2 regions of the Sphingobium sp. B7D2B genome follow, and region 2 is predicted to be linked to the other one. Evidence: riboswitches for the same ligand, from Rfam matches in the RefSeq annotation. Region 2 holds a riboswitch; the other holds the start of a gene.
What was found. A riboswitch is a leader RNA that binds a small molecule or an ion and turns the genes downstream of it on or off. The one in region 2 is predicted to bind cyclic di-GMP.
Positions count from the first base shown of each region.

Region 1: it holds a riboswitch for cyclic di-GMP, as region 2 does, so the genes downstream of both, M2341_RS11940 (autotransporter domain-containing protein) here and M2341_RS02860 (autotransporter-associated beta strand repeat-containing protein) in region 2, are expected to answer to the same signal.

Region 1 is NZ_JAOQOM010000001.1:2,581,590-2,593,006, reverse strand. Features, by position in the region: gene M2341_RS11970 (alpha/beta hydrolase family protein) at 1-185, shown strand, start outside; gene M2341_RS11965 (CaiB/BaiF CoA transferase family protein) at 182-1,345, shown strand; gene M2341_RS11960 (MarR family winged helix-turn-helix transcriptional regulator) at 1,865-2,350, opposite strand; gene M2341_RS11955 (TonB-dependent receptor plug domain-containing protein) at 2,670-5,462, shown strand; gene M2341_RS11950 (MFS transporter) at 5,459-6,847, shown strand; gene M2341_RS11945 (pyridoxal phosphate-dependent aminotransferase) at 7,121-8,251, shown strand; cyclic di-GMP riboswitch class I at 8,531-8,605, shown strand; gene M2341_RS11940 (autotransporter domain-containing protein) at 8,797-11,417, shown strand, end outside.
Region 2 is NZ_JAOQOM010000001.1:642,874-654,290, forward strand. Features, by position in the region: gene M2341_RS02860 (autotransporter-associated beta strand repeat-containing protein) at 1-3,705, opposite strand, end outside; cyclic di-GMP riboswitch class I at 4,190-4,265, opposite strand; gene M2341_RS02865 (hypothetical protein) at 4,598-5,167, shown strand; gene M2341_RS02870 (DUF4431 domain-containing protein) at 5,214-5,687, shown strand; gene M2341_RS02875 (hypothetical protein) at 5,689-6,075, shown strand; gene M2341_RS02880 (hypothetical protein) at 6,075-7,085, shown strand; gene M2341_RS02885 (hypothetical protein) at 7,100-7,612, opposite strand; gene M2341_RS02890 (hypothetical protein) at 7,612-7,962, opposite strand; gene M2341_RS02895 (hypothetical protein) at 8,181-8,867, shown strand; gene M2341_RS02900 (phosphoribosylanthranilate isomerase) at 8,887-9,588, opposite strand; gene M2341_RS16455 (VOC family protein) at 9,631-10,110, opposite strand; partial or broken gene M2341_RS16460 (LysR family transcriptional regulator) at 10,159-10,302, shown strand; gene M2341_RS16465 (LysR substrate-binding domain-containing protein) at 10,622-11,077, shown strand; gene M2341_RS02915 (LacI family DNA-binding transcriptional regulator) at 11,122-11,417, opposite strand, start outside.

The DNA.
Region 1 (11,417 bases), 1.9 Mb from region 2:
CGGGCCATGGCGGAACGTTCGGCGCGGTGAACGGCGGGGACTATGGCCGGATCGCGGTGGCGTGGCTCGACTGGCAACTCAAGCGTGACGCGAAGGCGGGTCAACTCTTCACGGGGGCGTCCTGCGGCCTTTGCAAAGACCCCGCATGGACGATCGTTCGCAAACAATTTCCGGAAAAACCATGACCCAACCGCTTGCGGGCATCCGCATCGCCGACTTCAGCCATGTAATGGCCGGGCCTTATGCGTCGCACCTGTTGCGGCTGATGGGGGCCGACGTCATCAAGATCGAGTCGCCCAAGGGCGACAATTTCCGCAGTTACGGATCGGATCCGCGCTTTGAAGGTCTCTCACCTGCATTCATTGCGGCCAATGCAGGGAAGAAGTCGATCATGCTGGATCTCAAGGATCCTGCCGACCTCGACATCGCCCACGCGATCGTGGCGCGGTGTGACGTGATGCTCGAGAACTTCCGGCCCGGCGTTATCACACGGCTTGGCCTCGGCTACGAAGCGGCGCGAGAACTGCGGCCGGATATCATCTTTTGCTCGGTGTCCGGCTATGGGCAGGACAGTCCTCAGCGCGACTGGCCGGCCATCGACAATATCGTGCAGGCGACGAGCGGCATGATGATGCTGAGCGGTGAAGAGGGTGACCCGCCGGTGCGCGTCGGCTTTCCCATTGTCGATACGCTGACCGGCCAGACCGCGGCACTTGCCATCCTGTCCGCACTGGTGCGGCGACTGCAGGGTGGCGGCGGCAGTTATATCGATGTGTCGATGTTCGATGCCAGCCTGGCCTTCATGACGTCGGCCGTGACGCCTTATCTGCTGACCGGGCAAGCGATGTCTCGCATGGGCAATACGGGCTATAGCGGCCTGCCCACCGCTTCGTTGTTCACAGCTAGGGACGGGCGGCAGATTTCGCTCGGCGTCGTGCAGCCCAACCAGTTTGCCGCGCTTGCCCGGTTCACCGGACGAGAGGACTGGCTGACTGATCCGCTGTTCGCCACGCCAGAAGCACGGCGGGCCAATTTCGACGCCATGAAGGCGGAACTGGAGAGGGTGTTCGCCACAAGGGATGCGGCCGCCTGGGAAGCAGGATTGAGCGAAGCTGGCATCCCTTGCGGGATGGTGCGCCGGGTCGATGAAGCGGCCGAACTGGCGCGTCCGGATGCGCTTGTATCCTTCGATATCCCCGAGGGACCTCTTACGGGACCAGTGCGCTACCCCGGAGCCGGCTTCCGCCTTACTCCCGGCCTTCAAGTCGGCGAAGTCCCGCCTCGCCTCGATGAAAATCGGGCCGAGATTCTTGATTGGCTCCACCGGACGGAGCCAGGCCACTAGGCGACATGGACACACGCTTGTCACAAAGGCTGTCATCAACCGCGACAAGAGCGACACCGCCGCAAAGGTCGCTTGGCGGATGGAGCACTTGCAGAACAATATCGCTCGGTGTCTCGACGCGCTCGATTGTCCGATCGCAAGAAGAGCGCCATTGCAGACCGAAGACGAAGCGATTGATAGAGAAGATGTCCGGTTGCGTGTGCAGATGCGTGACCGTGCGGCACGTGAGGATGAAGTTCGCAATGCGCCGGGCCAAAGGCAAGAAAAGTGTCGCTTAAATTGCTTTAGACACATCATTTCTGATCGGGCTCGCTGCGCTGGTATCCAGCCGTGCATATCTCGTTCTGGCGCTGCGGGGATCGGCGCACGAGATGGATATCGGACGGCAAAGTCGTGTCGCACCTCGCGGATGGGTAGCAGGCAGCGGTTGATCGCATCGCGGTTGCGGTTCAGGGGAGAGGTTGGGACGTTCGCCAGAGGCGCTATGCCGGGGCCGTCTTCGACGGAGCGATGTGAGCTCTATCCCTTGCCCCGCCCATAATTTTCGATCGCCTGGCTAACCCGCTGGAGGACGGAGAGACAGGTCTCCAGCTCAGAGCGGGAGACGTCGCTGAGCAGTGCGTCCCTTATGTCGCTGACCTCCTGCGAGATCGCCTCGATGATCGGATGCGCCGCTGGCGTAAGGTGCAGGTTCTTGACGCGGCGATCCGTGCTGCTCTCGCGCCGCTCAAGCAGCCCCTGACGGACGAGCTCGTCCACGATGGCCACCAAAGTGGCGCTGGTGACGGACATATGTTCCGCCAGTTCGGTCTGGGTAATCCCCGGCTGCAGTCGCGCCCAGGCGAGCACGCGCCAGCGGGGCTGTGTCTGGCCCGCGAAGCGTAGATGTTCATCCAGCAGATTGCGCCACGCGCGGCCGGTGCCGACCAGCCACCACGACATCTGCACCCGCAAATCAGCATCCGAACCGGGTTCCTGGCCACGGGCCGGCGGCGGTCCTGGCACGAACCGCGCCTTCGCATCCCTTGCAGAAAAGGGCGTGATTTTCGGCGAATCCTTTGCGTCTTTCGACCTTCCCATCATCGCCCTCCTGCCTTGTTGGTCTTGATGCTTCAACACCCATTGCCATCACTTTAAAAGATAGGATATGAATTACTAGTCGCCCTAAACATTAGGGCAGTAAATTCATGTCCATACGTGCTCTACGCCGTGCCACATGGGCGCGGTCGAGCGAACGATGTGGGCAGAGACTGGGGAGAGGATTGCAATGCTGGCGCTTCGTCAACGAGTTCGGGTTTTGAGAAATTCTGCGGCCATTCTGGCGATGGCTGCGATCGGCGTGGCCTCTGCCGCGCACGCGCAGGATCAGGGCGGTCCAGCACCGCAGGCCGAGGATCAGGCCGCATCCGGTTCGCAGGAGATCGTCGTGACCGGCTCGCGCATCACGCGCGGCGGCTTCACCGCGCCGACCCCCGTCACCGCGATCGGTCGCGACCGACTGGAGACAACTGCCGCGACGAATATTGGCGACGTGCTGAGCCAGCTGCCGAGCTTCCGGGCGACGTCCAGTCCTTCCGCGACGCAGACGACTCCGGGCAACGCCGTCGGCTCGCGCGTGCTGGAACTGCGCAGCCTTGGCACCGAGCGCACCCTGGTGCTGGTCAATGGCCGTCGGTTCGTGCCGACGACAGCGCGCGGGACGGTCGACACCAATTATATCCCCGGCATCCTCATCGATCGCGTTGACGTCGTGACCGGCGGTGCCTCGGCGGCCTATGGTTCGGACGCGGTTGCGGGCGTCGTGAACTTCATCCTCAACAACAAGCTCGATGGCCTTCGGGCCGAGGCCCAGTCGGGCATCTCGCAGCGCGGCGACGACCGCACGATCTTCCTCTCGGCGGCCGGCGGCACATCCTTCGCCGGTGGCCGGGGCCACGTCGTGTTCGGCGGGGAGTATGAAGACAATGATGGCCTGGCGGACTGCTATCAGGCCCGCTCGCTGTGCGCGCAGGAGTGGACGCTTGTCGGCCGCCCGGCTGGCGCGGCCGGTGCGGGCGCCCCGGCGCTGAGCATTCTCAACAATGTCCACACCGCCACCATAGCCCCGGGCGGCCTTATCCTCAGCAATGGCCCCCTCAAGGGCCTGCAGTTCCTGCCGGATGGGACGACAGCGCCCTATGAGGTCGGCAGGCTCGCGGGTTCGCTGTTTCAGCAGGGCGGCAGTGGGAAGGGCCAGAACGCCTTCCTCGCCGGCTTGCTTCTCAAGGTGCCGGTCGAGCGCTTCAGCACCTATGGCCATGCCGAATATGAATTCAGCGACGCGCTCAAGGCCACGCTGGAAGCATCCTATGGCGAAGTCCGCGCTTTCTCGGTGAGTGCACAGCTGCGCGACAGCACAGGCTCGCTGATCGGCCCGGTCCGCCGCGACAATCCATATCTCCCCCGGTCGGTCACGGACGTCATGGATGCCAACGGCATCACCCAGTTCAACATGGGCCGCGCCGGGCTCGACCTCGGCAATGCCCGCGGCGCGACCAAGAGCACTGCCTTCCGCATCATCGGTGGCCTCTCCGGCGCCATCACTGATAACTGGACGTGGAACGCTTACTATCAATATGGCCGCAGCACCTATCATCAGGAAGCGACCAACAACCTCATCCGCTCGCGCCTGCTGCTCGCGGCCGATGTTACCTCGGGCCCCGGCGGCACGCCAATCTGCCGCTCGACGCTCACCAACCCGACCAATGGCTGCCAGCCGCTCAACCTGATCGGCGCGGGCCGCTTCAGTCAGGAGGCGCTGGCCTATGTCACCGGCACATCGATGCTCGACCTGAAGATCACCCAACAGGTTGCCGCGCTCGACGTGCAGGGCGATCTCATCGACTTGTGGGCCGGCCCGCTGTCGCTGGCGGCCGGCGCCGAATATCGCCGCGACGAGGTGAAGGGCTCGACGGACCCGCTCTCGCCGACCGGCGCCTTCTACGTCTCCAACTTCGCTGCTTCCAACGGCAAGGTCGAGGTCAAGGAAGCATTCGTTGAGGCGGTCCTGCCGTTGCTTAAGGACAGTGCGCTGGGCAAAAGCCTGGAGCTGAACGGCGCCGCGCGCCGCACCGACTACAGCACGAGCGGCGCGGTCACCACCTGGAAGCTCGGCGGCGTCTATGAGCCGGTCGATTTCCTGCGCCTGCGTGGCACGCTCTCTCGCGATATCCGGGCGCCCAATGTGAACGAGCTGTTCGGCTCGGTCACGCGCAGCTTCTCGTCCTTCACCGATCCGGTGACGAGCAAGCAGGGCCTGATCGAAATCGTCTCGGGCTCGAACAATACGCTGCGCCCGGAGAAGGCCGATACCTTCACGGCCGGCGTGGTGCTGAGCAACCTGTCGTTTCTGCGCGGCTTCAACCTCTCGGTCGATTATTACAATATCCGCGTAAACGACGCGATCGCGCAGATCGGCTCATCGACCATCGCGACGCGCTGTCTGGTGAACAACGCGACCGAGTTCTGCCCACTGATCACGCGGAACGGGGCAGGCGAAGTGACGCTGATCAACGACCGTCTGCAGAATGTGAATGGCTTCAAGACCCGGGGCCTGGACATCGAGGCGAGCTATCGCACCCGCATCGGTGCCGCCGCATCGCTCGACCTGCGGCTGCTGGCGACCAAGACGTTCGATCTCATGATCATCGACAGCGCCGGTTCGGTCGACCGCGCCGGCCAGACCGGCTTCCGCGCCAGCAACACCCCCGGCGTGCCGGACTATGTGCTGGACGGTATGGCGACCCTCAAGGCCGGGCCTTTCAGCGTGAGTGCGCATGGCCGCTACATTCCCGAGGGCAAGTTCCTCGTCGAGTTCGTCGGCCCCGAGGATACAGGCTACAGTGTCGGTCTCGCGAACAGCATCAGCACCAATCGCGTGGCCGCCCGCTTCTATGCGGACCTCACGCTGGGCTGGAATGTGAAGGCCGGCCGCAGCGATTTCGAATATTTCATCGCGATCCGTAACCTGTTCGACAAGGATCCGCCGATTGCACCCAGCGCGGTGGGCATCACCAATCAGGTGCTGTTCGATCAGGTAGGACGCGCGTTCCGCGTCGGGGTGCGTCTCAAGCGATGAGCGAGCCGGTCGGCACGCAAGCCACGGGTGAGACGCAGCCGGCATCGGCCGGCGCGTCTGGAGCCGGCGACGATTGGCCGTCGCCGGCCCGCGCCTGGTACACGATCTGGCTGATCGCCTTCGTGACCATGCTCTCCAATGTCGACCGGAACATCATCAATCTGCTGGTCCAGCCGATTAAGCGCGACCTGGCGCTGAGCGATACCCAGATCAGCCTCATCATCGGTTTCGCCTTTTCGTCGGCCTATATGGTCGTCGGCTTGCCGATGGCCCGCGTCGCGGATCAGCGCAGCCGCAAAATGATCCTGACGGCCGGCCTGACGGTGTGGAGCCTGGCCACTGCGCTCTGTGGCATGGCCAGGAGCTTCGGCGGGCTGTTTTTCGCGCGCGGCGTCGTCGGTGGCGCGGAATCCGTCGCCGGCCCCTCGTCCATGTCGATGATCGCGGACATGGTGCCGCGGTCGAAGCTGCCGCGTGCCTTCGCGGTCTATCAGCTCGGCATCAGCGCTGGCCAAGCCACGGCGTTGTTGGCTGGTGGCCTGCTGGTGGCGTTCTTTGCCGGGATGGGGCCGGTCCACATCCCGGTCCTGGGCGAGATGCGCGAGTGGCAGCTCGTCTTCCTCGTCTGCGCTCTGCCGGGGCTGGCGACCGCCTTGCTCTTTCTCTTCACCGTGCGGGAGCCGGTGCGCCGCAATCGCCGCGGCAAGGGCAGCGTACCACTGCGCGAGGTGGGGGCGTATCTCCTGTCAAACCGCATATTGTTCCTGCCCCTGTTCCTCAGCATCGGCATCGGCGCGATCGAGACGACGGGCCTCATGACGTGGCGCGCGGCCTTTTATGAGCGCACCTATGGCTGGGGACCGGCGCAGATCGGGCCACTGCTGGCGCTGTCGCTCCTCATCTCTACGCCGATTGCGTTGACGCTGGGCACCTGGTTCGCGGAATATATGGGCAAGCGCGGCAATCCCGATGCGATGGCGCGGGTCTGTTTCTATTCGCAAGCACTGTCCGCTCCCTTCGCGATCGCCACCTCGCTCATGCCCAGCCCCTGGCTCGCCTTCTTCTGCGGCATGATCTCCTCGATCATCGGCCTCGCCAGCGCCCCTGCGCAGAATGCCGCGATCCAGATGGTGACGCCAAGCGAGATGCGGGCCCAGATCAGCGCTGTGTATCTCTTCACCATCAGTGTCATCGGCAATGGTCTCGGGCCGCTGCTCATCGCGCTGGTGACCGATTTCCTGCTGAAGGACGAGAGCATGCTGCGCTATTCGATGGCGTTCTTCGCCGCCGTAATGGCCCCCGGCGGGGCGGCCCTCATGTATCTGGCGATCAAACCTTATGCTCAGGCTGTAAGGAGTTCTGGTTTCAGGGAGCCGTCCCGCTGAAGGGGGTCGGAGGCCCTACTTCCGTGATGCAGGTTTCTGCGAGCTGCCACTTGACAGACTGCCTGAAAATGCGCGTCACGCGCAGGCCGAAAATACGACCTGCCGTTTTCTTTCTGCCGAAAGCATTCTTCGAAGCGCCCGACGACGCTGGCGCAATTTTTTGATTTCACGGCAGATGCGCCGCGAGGACGAACGACGGCCGGGGTGGGGTTGCATCGTTGGCATCTGCGCGCCCGCCGGCTATCGGCGCTGTACCGAGCGATGGATGATCTGATGGAAGTCGAGCCGTTTCAGGCCATAGAATTGAGCAAGTTGGCCTATCGCCTGGGTGCGGAGGGGCGCTCAGTTCTCCACATGGAGTTTGGCCAGCCCTCCACGGGGGCGCCGCAGGCTGCGCTGGACGCCGCGCGCGACGCGCTTGGCATCGATCCGATGGGCTATTGGGAGAGTCCTGCGCTGCAGGCGCGGCTCGTCCAACTCTATAGGGAGCGGTACGGCATGGTAGCCGAGCCGGATCAGTTCCTGCTTACCTGCGGCGCCTCGCCGGCATTGGTCCTTGCGTTGAGCACCCGGTTTAAGGCGGGCGACCGGATCGCCATGGCACGGCCGGGCTATGTGGCCTATCGCAACACGGTGCGCGCGCTCAACATGACGCCGGTCGAGATCGAATGCGGCGAGCAGGCGCGCTTCCAGTTGACCGCATACGCGTTGGCAGCGCTCGATCCAGCGCCGCAGGGCGTGATCGTCGCCAGCCCGGCCAACCCCACCGGAACGATCATCGCGCCTGCCGAACTGGAGGCGATTGCCCGACTCTGCGCAGAGCGCAGCATCGCGATCATCTCGGACGAAATCTACCATGGCCTGAGCTATGGCGCGCCTTGCCGCTCGATGGGAGAATTCGCAGCCGACGCGATGATCGTCAGCAGCTTCTCCAAATATTACTGCATGCCCGGCTGGCGGCTCGGCTGGCTCTATGTGCCGCGCGCCATGGTCGAGCGTGCCCGCGCCTATATGGGCAGCCTGTTCCTGACCGCGCCGTCGATCAGTCAGCATGCCGCTTTGGCGGCGCTGGACTGCACGTCAGAGCTGGAAGCGCATCGCGCCACTTATGCCCGCAACCGGGACATTCTCATGGAAGCCTTGCCAGCCCTTGGCCTGCGACGCATCGCGCCGCCGGATGGCGCCTTCTACATCTATGCGGATGTTAGCGACTTTACCGATGATAGCCCGGCGTTCTGCAAGAAGCTGCTCGTTGAGACTGGGCTCGCCACGGGGCCGGGTGTCGACCATGATCCGGTCAATGGCCATCGGTTCATCCGGCTGAGCTTTGCGATCACGGAAGCCGAAGTGCGGGAGGCAGTGCGGCGCCTTTCGGCGTGGTTGCCCGACCAGCGACGGCTGTAACGATCACGTCGCGGGGGGCAACCATATTTTAGAGCGACGGATGCAGCGCAATCGACGTCGTGCTTGCGTTGAAGTTAACTATAGTTATCGGCTTAACACGGCCGGTTATGACCCCGCTCCAGACCGAGGGCGATAATTTTCACACGACAAATCAGCTGCATGGCTCCGATCTGCATGCGCGCCATCTCGACAAGGCCGGGCTTTTTTGTTGCGCTGCCGCTCAGCTAACGTTAATATTCCTCGTGAAGATGACGGCTCCGCCTCACGGGCGTTCGTTGCCTTCGACAAGGGCAAACTGTCGGTAACGGCGGGACGCAAAGCCTCCGGCCCCAATGGGGTAGCGGGGCTACCGGGGGATGAAACAGAGCATTTTCGGATATCGTGTGTAGCCTGCTGTGAGAAGGTCATGGGGTTCGTTTGAACCTCAGGCTGCGCTCCCTGTCGTCGCGCTTCGATCCCTGTCTCAAATCCCGTTGAACCGCACCTGCATGGCGGTTTGCCCTTCACATCATCTGGGCGGTGGGCCCACACGAGGGGATTTCGTAATGCAGGGCAAGGCAATCAAAACGCGCGGCGCCGTTCGGCAGGCTCTCAAGGCCGGTCTGTTCAGCAGCGTCGGCATTGCGGGGATGTTGGCAGGCGCATCGGCCGCCCACGCCGAGCCTGGCATTTGCCAGGCTGAGGGCGATGTGACCCTGTTTTTCTGCGAACCCTCGTCGGTTAAGGCTCGTATTGAAGGAGGCGATACCAGCCTCACTGTGAACGGCGCACAGGACGAGTGGAGTATCACGGGCGATGGCGTCAGCTATTATACGTGGGACAATACAGTCTCTGGCGACATTACGTCGACGCTGCTCATCACCAATTCCACGATCAGCACCACTGATAATGGCGGCGTAAACGTCAGTTCCAATATCCAGGGTCGGAACGACATTTCGGTCACCTTGGGCCCGGACGTCACGGTTGACAGCGTGGGTGGCAACGGTGGCATCTGGGTTCGCAACCAGATCGCGGGCGACATCGTGATCGAGAATGGCGCCGCGCTGACGGTCTCAGGCGTGGAAACCAATGGCATCTCTGCCACCACCAACGCAGGATCGGTGAACATCACCAATAGCGGGGCCATCACGGTCCAGCAAACCAACGGGGCCGCAGACTTCACCCAGCGGGGAATCTACGCCGACGGCGGTTTCAACGATGCCGAGCCGGTCGAGGTGACCGTGACGAACACTGGCCAGGTGGAGGCTCAGGCGGCGGGTATCCGCGTCGTCAATTACAACGGTTTGGCGAAAATCACGAACAACGCCTACGTGTCTTCGGTCAACAATCAGGCGCTGGTCGGCTGGACGCCGAACGGCGAAGTGGTGATCGATAATCAGGAGCAGGGTGAGGCTATCTCGGCCAACGGCCCGGCGATTCAGGGCGCCTCGCAGATCGGCAATATCACCATCACCAACGCAGGCATTGCGGAGGGCACCACCGGCATTCTCGCCGTCGCCGGCTTCGACGAGGATGCGCCCCGCTCTGGTAAAATCACCATCACCAACAGCGGCATTGTCACCGGCAGAACCGGAAGCGCAGTTCAGGCGCGCACGCCGCTTGGCGATGTGGTCATCAGCAACACCGGCACGCTGCAATCGCTGAGCGGGATCGCGGCTGTCGATGCAGACACACTTAGCGGCATGGTCCAGATCACCAATTCCGGGTCGATCCTGGGTGAAACCGGTATCGTCACCAACAGCGCGGCGACCACGATCATCAACGCCGGTACCATCGAGGCCTCGCCTTCCTTCGGCCACGCCATTCTGATGGGCGCCGGCGACGTGACGCTGGAGTTGCATGCCGGCTCCAACATCATCGGCCTCGTCGCGGATGCGGATATCGCGAGCGGCACCAATACCCTGGCGCTGGGCGGCGCCATCAATGCGTCATTCGACGCCGGATTGGTCGGCACGCAATATTATGATTTCGATGAGTTCGTGAAGGTAGGGACCGGCACCTGGACGCTCACGGGGACAGGGACGACCGGCTGGACGGTCCGCGAAGGGACGCTGAACGCTGCCAGCAGCGACGCATTCGGTGTGGGTCAGGCCTATGTCGTTGAAGGGGGCGTGCTGGGCGTGGGGGGCTCCACCTATCAGGCGACCCTGGGCTCGCTCACTGTCGGAGAAGCTGGCCTTGTCTCCACCGATGGCGGCGTGCTCGTGCTCGACCAGAGCAGCGACACCGTCTTCGCCGGCACGTTGGTCGGCCAGGGCAGGTTCGTCAAGGCGGGCGAAGGTGCGCTCGCTTTCACCGGCAATGGCGCTCTCTTCAACGGTGCGCTGGATGTCACCGGCGGCGCCTTTGACCTCACGGGCGGCTTCAGCGCCAGCACGGTGACCGTGGGCGGCGCGGAGCTGGCTTCGCTCAATATCAAGGCGGGGGGGCAGCTCAACTCTGTCTCGGCGGCCATTGGCATGAATGGCACCGCGGGGAGCGTTACCGTTGATGGCGGCGCGAGCTGGATCAACTCAAGCCTCATCGAGATCAGTCGCAATCCCAATTCCTCCGGGTCGCTGACCATCACAAATGGCGGCTCGGTCGAGACTGTGAATGGCAGCATTTACATGGGCGCGGGCGGCTCGGTCAGCATCAGTGGTCAGGGTTCGGCGCTCCGTGTCGGTACGCTGCATTCCGAACTGCCGGCCGACTGGGTTTCGGCCGATGGCTGGTTCAGTGCGGATGAGGGCAGCATCTCGGTGACCGACGGTGGTTTGCTGGAGGCTGACGGCAGCTATATCGGCGGAAACGGGTCCGGCACGGCGACGATGATCGTCGACGGTGCCGACACGGTGTGGCGCAACGGCCTCAGCCTGTACATCGGCGGCACCGGCAACGACACCGTTGGCCAGGGCAATGTGACGGTGTCCGGCGGCGCAGAAGTCACGTCCTACACCAGCGCGCTTGGCGTCGACACCGGTTCGAGCGGAACGCTGACGCTGACCGGCGAAGGCACGACCTACAGTGTTCTCGCCCGTAACGGCTACGCCGGCAACATGCGGGTCGGCTACAGCGGCACGGGCACCGCCACGGTTTCCAACGGCGCCCTGCTGTCGGCAGCCGCCCTGATCGATGTGGCGAGCCAGGAGGGCAGCAGCGGTACGCTGACCATAGAGGCGGGCGG
Region 2 (11,417 bases):
CTTCCCCGCACCCTGCTTGGTCAGCGCGCCCGCGCCGGTGATGGCGCCGGCGTAGCTGCTGTTTCCGGATTGATCGAGGATCAGCACATTACCGACCGTGCCGGCCAGGCCGCCGAGCTGGATCACGCTCTCATCGCCGCCGGTCAGGCCTGCCGTGACGATCTTGCGGGTCACCGCGCCTTCCGTGGCTTCGGGCGTCGAGCCCACCACGAAGAGCAGCCCATCGTTGTTCAACGTGCCCGCCGTAGTGAGGTCGGCCTGCATTGCAAGGACGCTGCTATTGTCCACGCTGGCTGCATTGACGTCGTTCGACATCATGAGCGTGCCGCTGTTGGCGATGGCGCCCGTTGTGGCGCCGCCGGCCAGCAGCAATCGTCCGGCGTTGGTGATCGCGCCGCTGGTGACGGCACCCTGCGCCGTCATGGTGCCATCGGCCGAGACCTGAACGGTGGTCAGCGTCTCGTCGCCTGCGAGCAGCAGTGAGCCGGCGTTGACGGCAACCGACCCGCCAGTGCTGGCGTTCATCAAGCGACCGACCTTGCCGTTCAGCTTGGTCGAAACTGTGCCGCCGCCAACGGTGATGCCGCTGAGCGTGTTGGTGGCGGTCAGATAAAGGGCGCCTGTGAAGCCATCGCTGTTCACGTTGAGCGCGCCGTTGGAGAGGACACCGTTCATGACAGCATAATCGCTGTTCGCGACATTGTCATAGACGGCAATATTGCCGGTCCCGCCATTCATGTTGATGCTGTTGCGGAAGGTGACGATGCCGGTTGCATCGGCCGCATCGGAGCCGAACATGAGTGTTTGGCCGTTAGCGAGGAACCCGCCTGCGTTCCAGTACAGGGTCGGGCCAACGCCGGAGTTCAGCGAACCCAGGTTGACGGTCAGGCCCTCCGCGGTTGCGGCAAAGCCGCCGCTGCCCTTGGTTGCACCCGTCGAGTCTGTCCATGAAATCTGGCTCGGGTTGAACCCGACCGAGCGGATGAAATTGCCCGAGGTGAGGAGCACGCCGGCGTTCGTGAGGCTGAGGTCATTCTGCCCCGACGCGCCGATCGTGCCGGCGCCGCTGAACAGGATGTGGCTCGATGCGTGGATGCCCACGCCATCATCGGCCCGCAATGTGCCGCCATTGATGTCGGTGGTGCCGCTATAGGTGTTTGCCGCCTGGAACTGAACCAGACCGCCACCCGCAATGCGGATGCCTGCGCCGTTCCCGGCCGCAAGGCTGGTTCCGGAGATGCTGGTGGCGCTGTCGTCCGCAATCGAGTCCCGGAAGGTGATGGTGTTTCCGACACCGGGCGACAGCGTGACGGAGGAACCGCGCATCATGAAGAGCGCGCCACCGGCGGACTGGCCTGCCGCACCACCATTGGTGCTTGAGCCGCCCACAGACGAATTGTTCTCGAAGATCGAGTTGCCCTGAATGAACAGCGTGCCGCCCTCGCGGACGAAAATGGCACCGCCGAAGCCGGAACCGCCGCCGCCGCCGACACCAGCCGACGAGCCATTGCCGGCGCCGAACCCGCCCGTGCCGCCATCGCCATCAGATCCTTCGATGCTCTGGCCGTTCTGGCCGCCAGCGCCACCCGCGCCGCCGGAACCACCGCCTGCGCCGAAGCCGCCCGTGCCGCCGTTGCCGCCGGAACCGCCTTCGCCGCCGTCCGTGATCCCGGTCGCGCCGGCACCGCCCGAGCCGCCCGAGCCGCCGGCCCCACCGCCGAAGAAGGTGCCGCCGTTACCGCCTTTCCCGCCCTGGCCGCCACTGCCGCCATGGCCGACCTTGCCTTGCGCGAGGTCGATATTCCAGGTGACGAGATTGGCGGTGTTAAGCGCAAGCTGCACGCCGACTGCGGCGACCTCGACGTAGAATGACGCCGACAGCGCTGCTGCAGGGGGGAAGTTGGCAAGAGCCGCGGCCCCTTGCGCAATCTTCAGCCCCAGGTTGATGCCGTCCTGTGCAACGGCATTGATGAGGCTGGTGTTGAAGGGCTTGCCACTGCTGCCACTGCCACCTTTGCCGCCATCGCCGCCGGCACCGTTGGCACTTGCGCCCCCGTTATAGCCATTGGTTCCGGCGGACCCTTCGCCATCGACGAGGATGGAGTTGAAGGAACTGCCCGACTGACCGTTGCCACCGTTGGAGCCCGCGGGCGCCGAGGTGGTCAGGCCGTTCATGGCACCGCCCTTGTTGAGATTGGCTGCCTCCGGATCGATCCGGTAGGAGACGGTATTGGTTGCGGTGTCGATCGCGGTAATCACCGCGTTGGCCGGAATAGCCGAATCCCCGACCAGCAAGCTGCCAACGGTGAGGCCGGAAACCGAGGCGAGGCGGATGGTCTTTGCCGCGCTATTTACGCTCAACACCGGATCGCTGGTGAGCACGAACTTGCCGGCGGTGATCGCCGAGACGCCATTGGCGCCAATGACGTTGCTCAGCGTCACCTGCTTGGTGTCGGGGTCGATCCCGGTGATCGTCGTACCGGCTGGAATGCCGGTTCCCGAAACGGTCTGACCCACCGCGAAGCCCGCGATGGAGCCCACCTGGATGGTCGCGCTGCCGCTCCCGTTCGAGATCAGGGGGCTGAAGGATGCCTTCAGCGACGTCACCTGCTGGAGGTCGATCGCGTTCGAAAGGGTGACGACACCGCTGTTCAGATCGACAGCCGTAACGACGGTGTTGGCCGGAACGCCCGCGCCCTGGACGGTCATGCCCACGGCAAAGCCGCCTAGCGGTCCGGTTGGCGTAATCGTGTTCGAAAGCGTCGAGCTGGAGGCCGACTGGAAACGTGTTACCGCGAAGGCCGATACAGCCGGCGTGTCGATCGGGCCGTTCGCGGAAATCGACTCATTGAGCACATAGGAAGTGACTTTGTTGTCACTGTTATAGTTGACCTGACTGACCGTAGCAGTCCGCGTGACGTTATTGGTGTCCTTGTAATAGACCGTCTGGCCCCTCATCACATCGGCAGCCGCCGCCGGGGCGCTCAGAGTGACGGTGTTGCCGCCGCTCAGCAGGCCGCTGACGACGTTGGAGGAATCGATCGCGATGCCGCCTGACAGACTTATTTCATTAAGCGTCCCATAAGCGTTGCTGCCGGCGGGATTGATCTCCGTGATCGTCGCGTTCACCTGGCCGACCGAGCCGTCACCGAGCTTTTGGGCAATACCTGCGCCGGCCTGAATGAGCGTATTGTCTCCGATCGAAATGATCTTGTTGACGACGAACTGCCCGTTTCCATTGTAAGTCACGTCGCTCAATGTCGGCTGCAAAATGCTGGCAGCGGACGCATCTGCCGAGGCGCCGACAACTGACACCGCGATCGGCGCGACCGACGACGTGGCAATTCCACCGCCTTCGCCGCCTTTGACGTGATTGTTCGCAAAGCTCACATTATTCAGCGTTAGGGTTGCGCCGCTATCAATGAAGAACACGCCGCCAAGACCGGCACCACCGCCCGAGCCGGCGCCGCCTTCGGTGCGGAAGTTGGTGTAAACCGTCTGGCGATCAGCCTCTCCGACAGCGACGCTGTTCCCGACCACGTTGCTATTGCCGGACAGCGCCGCGTTGCCGGAGACCACTTTTCCGGTGCCGTTCTGGCCATCGACGATGATCGGATCACTGCTCTGAGCAGACGCGGCGGATGAAGCCGCCACCAACAAGGCCGTGACACCGGCCGACACGAGAAACTTGGCTTGCTTGTTCATGATTTCCCCCAAAGTACTGAAAAATTTAGATGTAATCGTTGCGCGCGGCAGCAGCAGGGCGTAAAGCGCCGCTTCTGCCCCGTTGGTTTTTCAGCGAGTGCTGTGGTCGATTGGCCAAGGCTTTGGCCTCAGCGCCCCCGCTGAGGCTGCCCGCCGCGTTCCAGTTGGCTGCGTGGTTGCCCAATCCGCTGTGACAGAAAGGCCAGTCTCCCTCCGCGGAAAGACTTGGGTGCTCAGCGCGATCGCAGGCGGGGCCGAGCGATGCAGGGCGCGGTGGCGGAGCGGACTGTAGCCGAGATATGTGGCTGAGGCATTGGCGCTTGTCGCGCCGACCTTAGAAGGCACGGCGTATATAGTATCGCGCTGCCCACTGCACGAAAATATGCAGGAAAGGCTGAACTCAAATTTTTGTAGAGCAGGGCGCTGAAGTCTAGAGAGAGATGGCGCAACTACACGACAAGATATGTCGGGCACTTTTTGTTCCTTCGGCATCCCCGCTATCTCTTTCGAGACCGGAAGCTTTGCGTCCCATCGTCGCCGATGGTTTGCCATTGTCGGGTTTAATGCTGATTTTCTTTCAAGAAGACTCGCATTAACCGGCCCTTAGATGCAATTTACGAAAATTAACAGCAATAAAATCATCTCGTAGGAAAAAGAGATGGTTAATGCGCTGCGGTACCGCGTTGATTGTTAAGGAAGCGGCCGCTCGCGCTAACGTGGCATCGGCATTTGGGGCCTGACAACGAGCTGCGCCTAGCGGAATATGGCGGAACTCAGGAGCAGCCTTGGCGGGTCTATTGGAACTGAAGGCGGCCATGGATGCCGCCGCTCGACCAATCAGTTATCCGTCTCGATGGCGTGAGCATGCTAGGGAAGACGGCTTAAGTTCACAATGGCTGTGGAAAAGGGCGCCCTCGTGTCACACAAGAATTTAGCCGCACTGATTCCAGCTTTTGCGCTGACATTGTCCGCGGCCCTTGCAGCGGAAGAAAAGCAAGCCATGCCCGCCGATCCCGCCCAACAGATGCCCGAGCAAATCATTGCGGAAGCGGAGACTGTGCATCCCGCCGCCTTGTACATTCTTGCGACGAAGCTGATGGCCGAAGGCCGAATGGATGACGCGGTACGCTGGTTCTACATCGGCCAGCTTCGCTATCGTTTCCTTCTTGCCGCCGAGCCGGAACGGCTGGCCGAGAATCAGCCTCTCTTTTCCGCACTGAGCGAATCCGTCGGCCGGCCGATCAATGAATATGCGTTCGGCGATGTCGACGCGGCCGTAGCGCACATCGATTCCGCGCTCGCCTGGGACGCCGCGCACGCCAACGGCGTTACGTCCAAGGAGCGCCACGCCGAAGAGTTGGCCCAAGTCCGGGCAGGGCTGCAAAAGCTGCGCGATGACATGATCGCCAACAAGGACCAAATCCGAGAGACGAGGACGCGCAATGGGTTGGACAATCGGTAGCATGTTGCCGGTGGTATTGAGGGGCCGCACGCACGCGGTGAGACGGGTGCGGCTTGAATGGATCGCACTGGTCGGCGCCGTATGCGTTATGCCCGCCGTGCCCGCTGCGGGGAACGAGATCGCTCAGCGTTGCGTAAACGCCACCCGCCCAGACGCTCTCGTCACCGTTGCCGGTAAGCTGACGCTTCAGAGCTTCCCCGGCCCGCCCAATTATGAAAGTGTCGCTCAGGGCGATGTTGAAGAACAGGTGTTCATTTTGGTGCTGCCGCGCCGCATCTGTCTGGAGGATGGCGAGTTTGCCGACGGCAGCGAGCGGTTCGACCGGGTGCAGGTTCATGCCATGGAGCCAGCGCTTCTTCGCGCGCTCCAGCACGCTGTCGGTCAGGACGTGACCGTGGCGGGCAGAGCGGTCGGCGCCCATACCGGCCATCACCATGCGCCGATGGTGGTGTTCGCGGGATCCGTTGTCGTCCGCGACAGCCGCGCGGCCGGCATGGACGATCAGCAGGACAGGAGATAAGATGAGCGCCCCCCTTATTGCCATGCTCGCCCTTGCCGGTGCCCAGATGGCGCCGCCACCTCTGGTGGCGAACGACGATCAAGCGCACGCGGCGCGCCTGCACATCGGCGATACTGGCGTCCGCTGCGTTCGCCAGCCGTGCCCGAGCCGCGCCCTGTTCGACCCAAAGGGACAGGCGGGTCAGACTGATCGCCAGGCTATGCTCTATGTCGACCTCGACGGCAGCAAACCGTCGCCGCCGATGATCGGCGATCCAACTGCGCTTGCCGCGATCAGGACAGCGTGGAACGAACGGCAATGTCTTGCCATCGAAGGGCGGCTGATCCCGGGCGAAGATGATCGGCCTGTGCTGCGTGTGGATCGCGTCGTGGGGCCGTGCCACCAGTAATGACCGCTGCTGGAACGAAAGCATGGACATCGATCGCAATTGCTGCCGTTGCTGCGCTTGCGCTGGCAGGGTGTGGCGACCGTCCGGGGTCAGAAAAGGCCGGGGTCGCACTGGCCGAGGCGGTTTATCCCGGCGCGTTCGTCCTTCACGACAGCTATCTTCAAAAGGGCCATTATGACGTCGCGCTCGTGAAGAGGGGCGATTCGTTGACACGCCTGCGCTTCGCGATCGATGCCGACCCGGCGCAGTGCCGCGTGGGCACGGCCTGCGAGCAGCGCCTGCACCGCGCCTATGCAGAGGCTGTGGCGACGGGCATCAAGCTCAAGGCGCTCAATGCGGGCTTTGCGGCTTGCGATATCCCGATGTTGGGGCTCGACGACGCGGAGAGCGGATCCCGTTTCAGGGTGATCGTGGAACTGGGGCTTGATCCAGCCGACCAACAGCCAGCGCTTGACCGACTGGTCCCATGCATCACGACCTATCGGCAAGCTTTGCCGGCCAAGGCAGACGAGCATTTGCAGGTGTTATCCTTGCGTATTCTGCGTCCGGCGCAGGGAGGGCCGACCGCCCCGCAGTCCATGACGCTCGACAGCCGCCTGCCGGGCGCGCGGGCAGCAGAGCCGAGCTACCAAGTAACGATCGCGGCCGGAGATGATCGGCCGCGTGCGGCTGACCTGCGGCTCTATGTGCATTACGTCCGGGAGAGCGGCCTTGGCGACAAGCTGGCGGACGTCGCCCGGGATGCGCTGGCGAAGGATTCGATAGGCGGGCATGTGCCCAATTACGCGCTCAACTGGCAGCTCAAGCTCGACCCTCAGCGTCTGGATGTGGTCCGCACCTATGTGCTGGCGTGCAGCGTCGACCGGCCGGGGACAGGACCGTGCCGGACCGACATTGCCGTGCGCATGCGCTATGATCTGATCAAGGATGAGGCGTCCGAAGTGGGGGTCATCCACAATGTTCGGGATGATCGCGGGTCGTCGACATTGGCCAAACTGCCCGGCCGCTGATAGTCCGGTCGAAGTCAGTCGTCACCGCAATCAGGCACCATTGCCATCGTCATGGGCGCGCCGCCCAGACCGGCGACTGGGCGCATGACCATGTCACAACCCTTCTGGTCCGGCTTGGCTCGATTATTCGCTGCGGACCGTGTGTCGGCCTCGGGATCGGAGCAGACGCCCTGCGCGATCAATTTCAGACGGAACTGCTTGCCTTGTTCGCGAACCCAGGCATCCGCACTGACTTTACCATCCGCGCGCGCCCGGCGGACATATTCTGCCTCCAGATGGCGACGATCGGCGGCAGGCAGCGCATCGGCAGAGCATGTCTGCAATTGGGGCTTGGAACTGGCTTGCGCTGCCTTCTTATCCCCGGGGCTCATTGTGCGGGACTGGTTCTGGTGATCTTGCAGACGTTGCCACTGCTGATGCTCAAGGTGGCGGTCGAGCGTGTTGCTGTCCTGAGCCTGGGTCGCGGGGGCACAAAAAATCGATCCAACGAGCGTCGCCACAAAGAGCATGGTGCTGGATTTGTGCATCAGCACACGCCCTGCGCGGCCAGTTTTTGGCGGAACTGCATGCCTTGCTCACGCACCCAGACGTCGGCGCTTGCCTTACCGTCGGATCGGGCGCGGCGGACATATTCGGTTTCCATGCGACGGCGATCTGCGGTGGGCAGTGCGTCCGCCGAGCAGGGCCTCGCCCGCTTGCCTGGTGCCGCGTCATTGTCGCTGGTGCCATGCGTCTCGTCATAATGGTCGAAGGTGCTGCGCAACGCCTGCTGCCCGAGAATGCCGTTGCTCCAGATCGGCACGTCAATCATCACCTGCGCGACACTGGGCGCCGTGAATGAGAGGGTGCCGAAAGCGGCCAAAAGAACGAGGCGCACAATGTTCTCCTTTGTGGGCACAGTTTGAGCATGTCGTAGCTGAACAGTAGCTGGCATATGTAAGATATTGAAACGGCTCGCCGATCTAATCCATCGTCTGGCCGAGGTGATGTTCGTTTGATGGAGGATTTGCGAAATGGTCGCGGCGTGTCGCGAATGAGAAGGGTTTTGAGTTGAGGCATTATCGGAGTGCGAAAGACGGTGCTGCGGCTCTCCTTTTGCTTCTGGGCACGGCCGGGTGCTCGAAATCCAGCGAGGCGGATAATGCGGCCGAAATCGATCCGGCCCGCGTTACTCGCCTCTTTACGGAAGGCTTTAATAGCGAAACGACCGGCGCATCTGCCACGGAGCAGACATCCCAACATGGGAGCCAGATAGCCGATCCCCGCGCAGGCATTCCCTTCGATCGTTCGCGCACCGTGACGGCGAAGGTGGAAGAGGCGGTGAGCAAGGATCCAGGCAGTTTGTTGTCGCTCCGCTTTGCGCTTGCCGCTCCTGGCGATTTTCTAAGATCCGGAAAGGCGCGAACTGTTTGGGCCCGCGAGTTGGCCGCGCGAAACTATCCGGCGGACACCGTCGCCGGCGCGACCGCGCTTATGTTCGGGGTTGCCTGGGAACTGGCGAACGCGCGCAAGCTGTCCGCCGCTGATAATGCTGCAATCCTGCGCCAAGTCACGACCAAGCTGCGTGGCGATCCGCTGGAGCGTCAAAATGATGAGCGACGCCAGATCCAGGCCGATTTGCGGCTGATCACAGCCGGCTTGTGGCTGGAGGAGGCGTATCTGCGCGAACGCTACCCCGAACAGATGCGAGACCTGTCCGATGCCGTCCATCGCGACATGCAGAAAATGACCAGCAACGACATGCGCAAGATTGCTGTCACAGCCGATGGACTCTCGGATTGAGGCAAAGCCCGGCAGGCCGTTAGCAGCAATGGCTTCCATCGGTCGTATCCGCACTCGCCACGGCCGCGTCGGTTTGCGTTACCGCAGCCACGAAAGCGCTCAGCTTTTCCGGGTCGAGCTGGCCATCGGTCCGTACGTCTGAGCACAGGTCCAGCCCAAAGGGCCGAACCTGCCGTATCGCATCTGCCACATTCGCCGCCGACAACCCGCCCGCCAGAAACACGGGCCTGTCGGTCGATCGCACAAACGCCGCGCTGATAGCCCAGTCATGGGCGCGGCCGGTTCCACCCAGTTCTGCGATCTTGGCGTTCGGCCGCCCTGAATCCAGCAAGAAGGCGTGGACGTGAGGCGCGTAACCGGGGATCAGGTCGAGAGCCTCAGGGCCTTCTACATGGATCACCTGAACACGGCGAATGTGGGGCTCAAGCATTGCCAGTTTCTCGGACTCGGCTGGATCGATGTCCGACACGATCTGCACCGTGGATGGGTTGGTCGCACGGATATGCGCCGAGATCGCCTCCGCCGTCGTCTCCGACGTTAGAAGGAAGGTGGCGACCGGCGGGGGCACCACTGCGGTGATTTCGGCGATGAGGGCGTCCGAGATCGGGCCGGGGCCGGACGGCATGCGTGCCACCAAGCCCAGTGCATCGGCGCCTGCTCGAATTGCTATGTCTGCTTCCTGCCGAGATGCAATGCAGCACACTTTGATACGCGTTCTCATGATTTTCCTCCTGCTGCCGTTCTAGAGCGGCAGCAACCTGTCCTATGCATTCGCACACTTGTCCGACTGAACCGTGAAGGCGATCTCCTGCCCAAAGGAAAGCTCGAGCGTGTTTCCGTCAGGATCGGCAATGTACGTCCATAGCCCGACGGGCGGCCCGTCGTTGCGGGGCGCGGAGCGCAAGATGCCGCGAGCACTGGCTTGGGCCGCGCGCCGGAAGACGTCCTCGGGCTGGGCGCATGTGATGCCGAGATGCCCAAATGGCCCAAGCGACGTGTCGCGCAAACGGGCTGAAGCCACCAGCACAAGCGCGAACGGGCGGACTCCATCAGCCATCCCTGCCACCTCGTCCACATCGCCGCCGGCCACCCTACGATGAACGACATGAAGGTCGGCGAACGCCTCGTAGAAGCTGATGCTTCGATCGAGATCGCGGACGACAAGGGCAACGTGGGAAAATCCCAGATCCGTTTTGGCTGACTGCATCATGCTCCGGCTCCTTTGTTGAGGAACGTGCATCATTGACAGATGGAATGAAAATTCCTCATTGATATGATGAATATGCAGAATATGGATGAGTTGACCCCGGCCGACCTCAGCCTGCTTCCAGTGCTGGAAGCCCTGATCGAGGAACGACACGTCTCGCGCGCAGCTTCGCGGCTTAACCGCTCGCAGCCGGCCGTCAGCCATGCACTGGCGAGACTTCGGGATGTGTTCAACGATCCGTTGCTGGTGAGAGGCAAGGGCGGTCTGCAACTGACCGCGCGTGCGCAGCAATTGGCGGAGCCTCTTGCGCACGCGTTGGCCACCATCCGATCGATGACCGATCAACCTGCATTCGATGCCACGACATGCAGCCGTCATTTCCGCCTGTCCTTGTCCGACTATGGCGCAGCGATCCTGCTGCCGGAACTCGTTGCACGGCTGCGCAAGTTGGCACCACTGATGGATCTATCGGTCATATCCTACGGCCGGGAGCGCGCTCGCTGCGCTGGCGGATGCGGAAATCGACCTTGCTGTTGGCGTTTATCCATTGCTGGGGCGAGCAAGGCGCAGCGATCTGCGAAGTACAACACTCTTTGGGGAGACATTTGCCTGCCTGTTCGATCAGCCGAGCGATGGCGACGCGCTGACGTTGGAAGAGTATCTCGCGCGTCCTCACGTCCGCGTAACGGTGGCTCTGCAGGACGATAGCGAAATCGACGATGCGCTGGCGCGGCTTGGGCACAAACGTCGCATCGCCGTGCAAGTCCCGCATTGGTCGACAGCGCCTGAGTTGATCATGGGGACCGATCTCATACTGACCGCAGCGCGCCGGAGCATCGAGCATCTGGGATACGGACACTGCAGCGCTCTACGGTTCAGGTTGAACAGCTTCCCATTCGTCCAGACATGGCACCGGCGCCGCTATAATGATCCTGCACACCGCTGGCTGCGCGCGCAGATTGAGGCGATAGCAGGCGGACCGGAGGGGGGAGAAAGGGCGTAGTCGTGGCGAGAGAGTGCTCACTTTTGCCGGCAGGGACATCGGGCTCAGGTGCTGCGCCGTTCCACAAGCGTGAAGCCGATGTCCACGCGCGCTGCTTTGGCGCGATCACGCTGGTTCTTGGACAAGGCCTTGAGCATGAGGGCCGCTGCCTGACGCCCCATCTTGGCGCCGTCGATCCGGACGGACGTTAAGGATGGCTCCAACTCCTGGGCGAAGTCGAAATCGCCGAAACCCATCACGGCAAGATCATCGGGAACGCGGACGCTGCGGACGGCGGCCTCGATCAGCACGCCTTGAGCCAGCCAATCAGAAGAGCAGACGATCACGTCCGGTCGCTCGC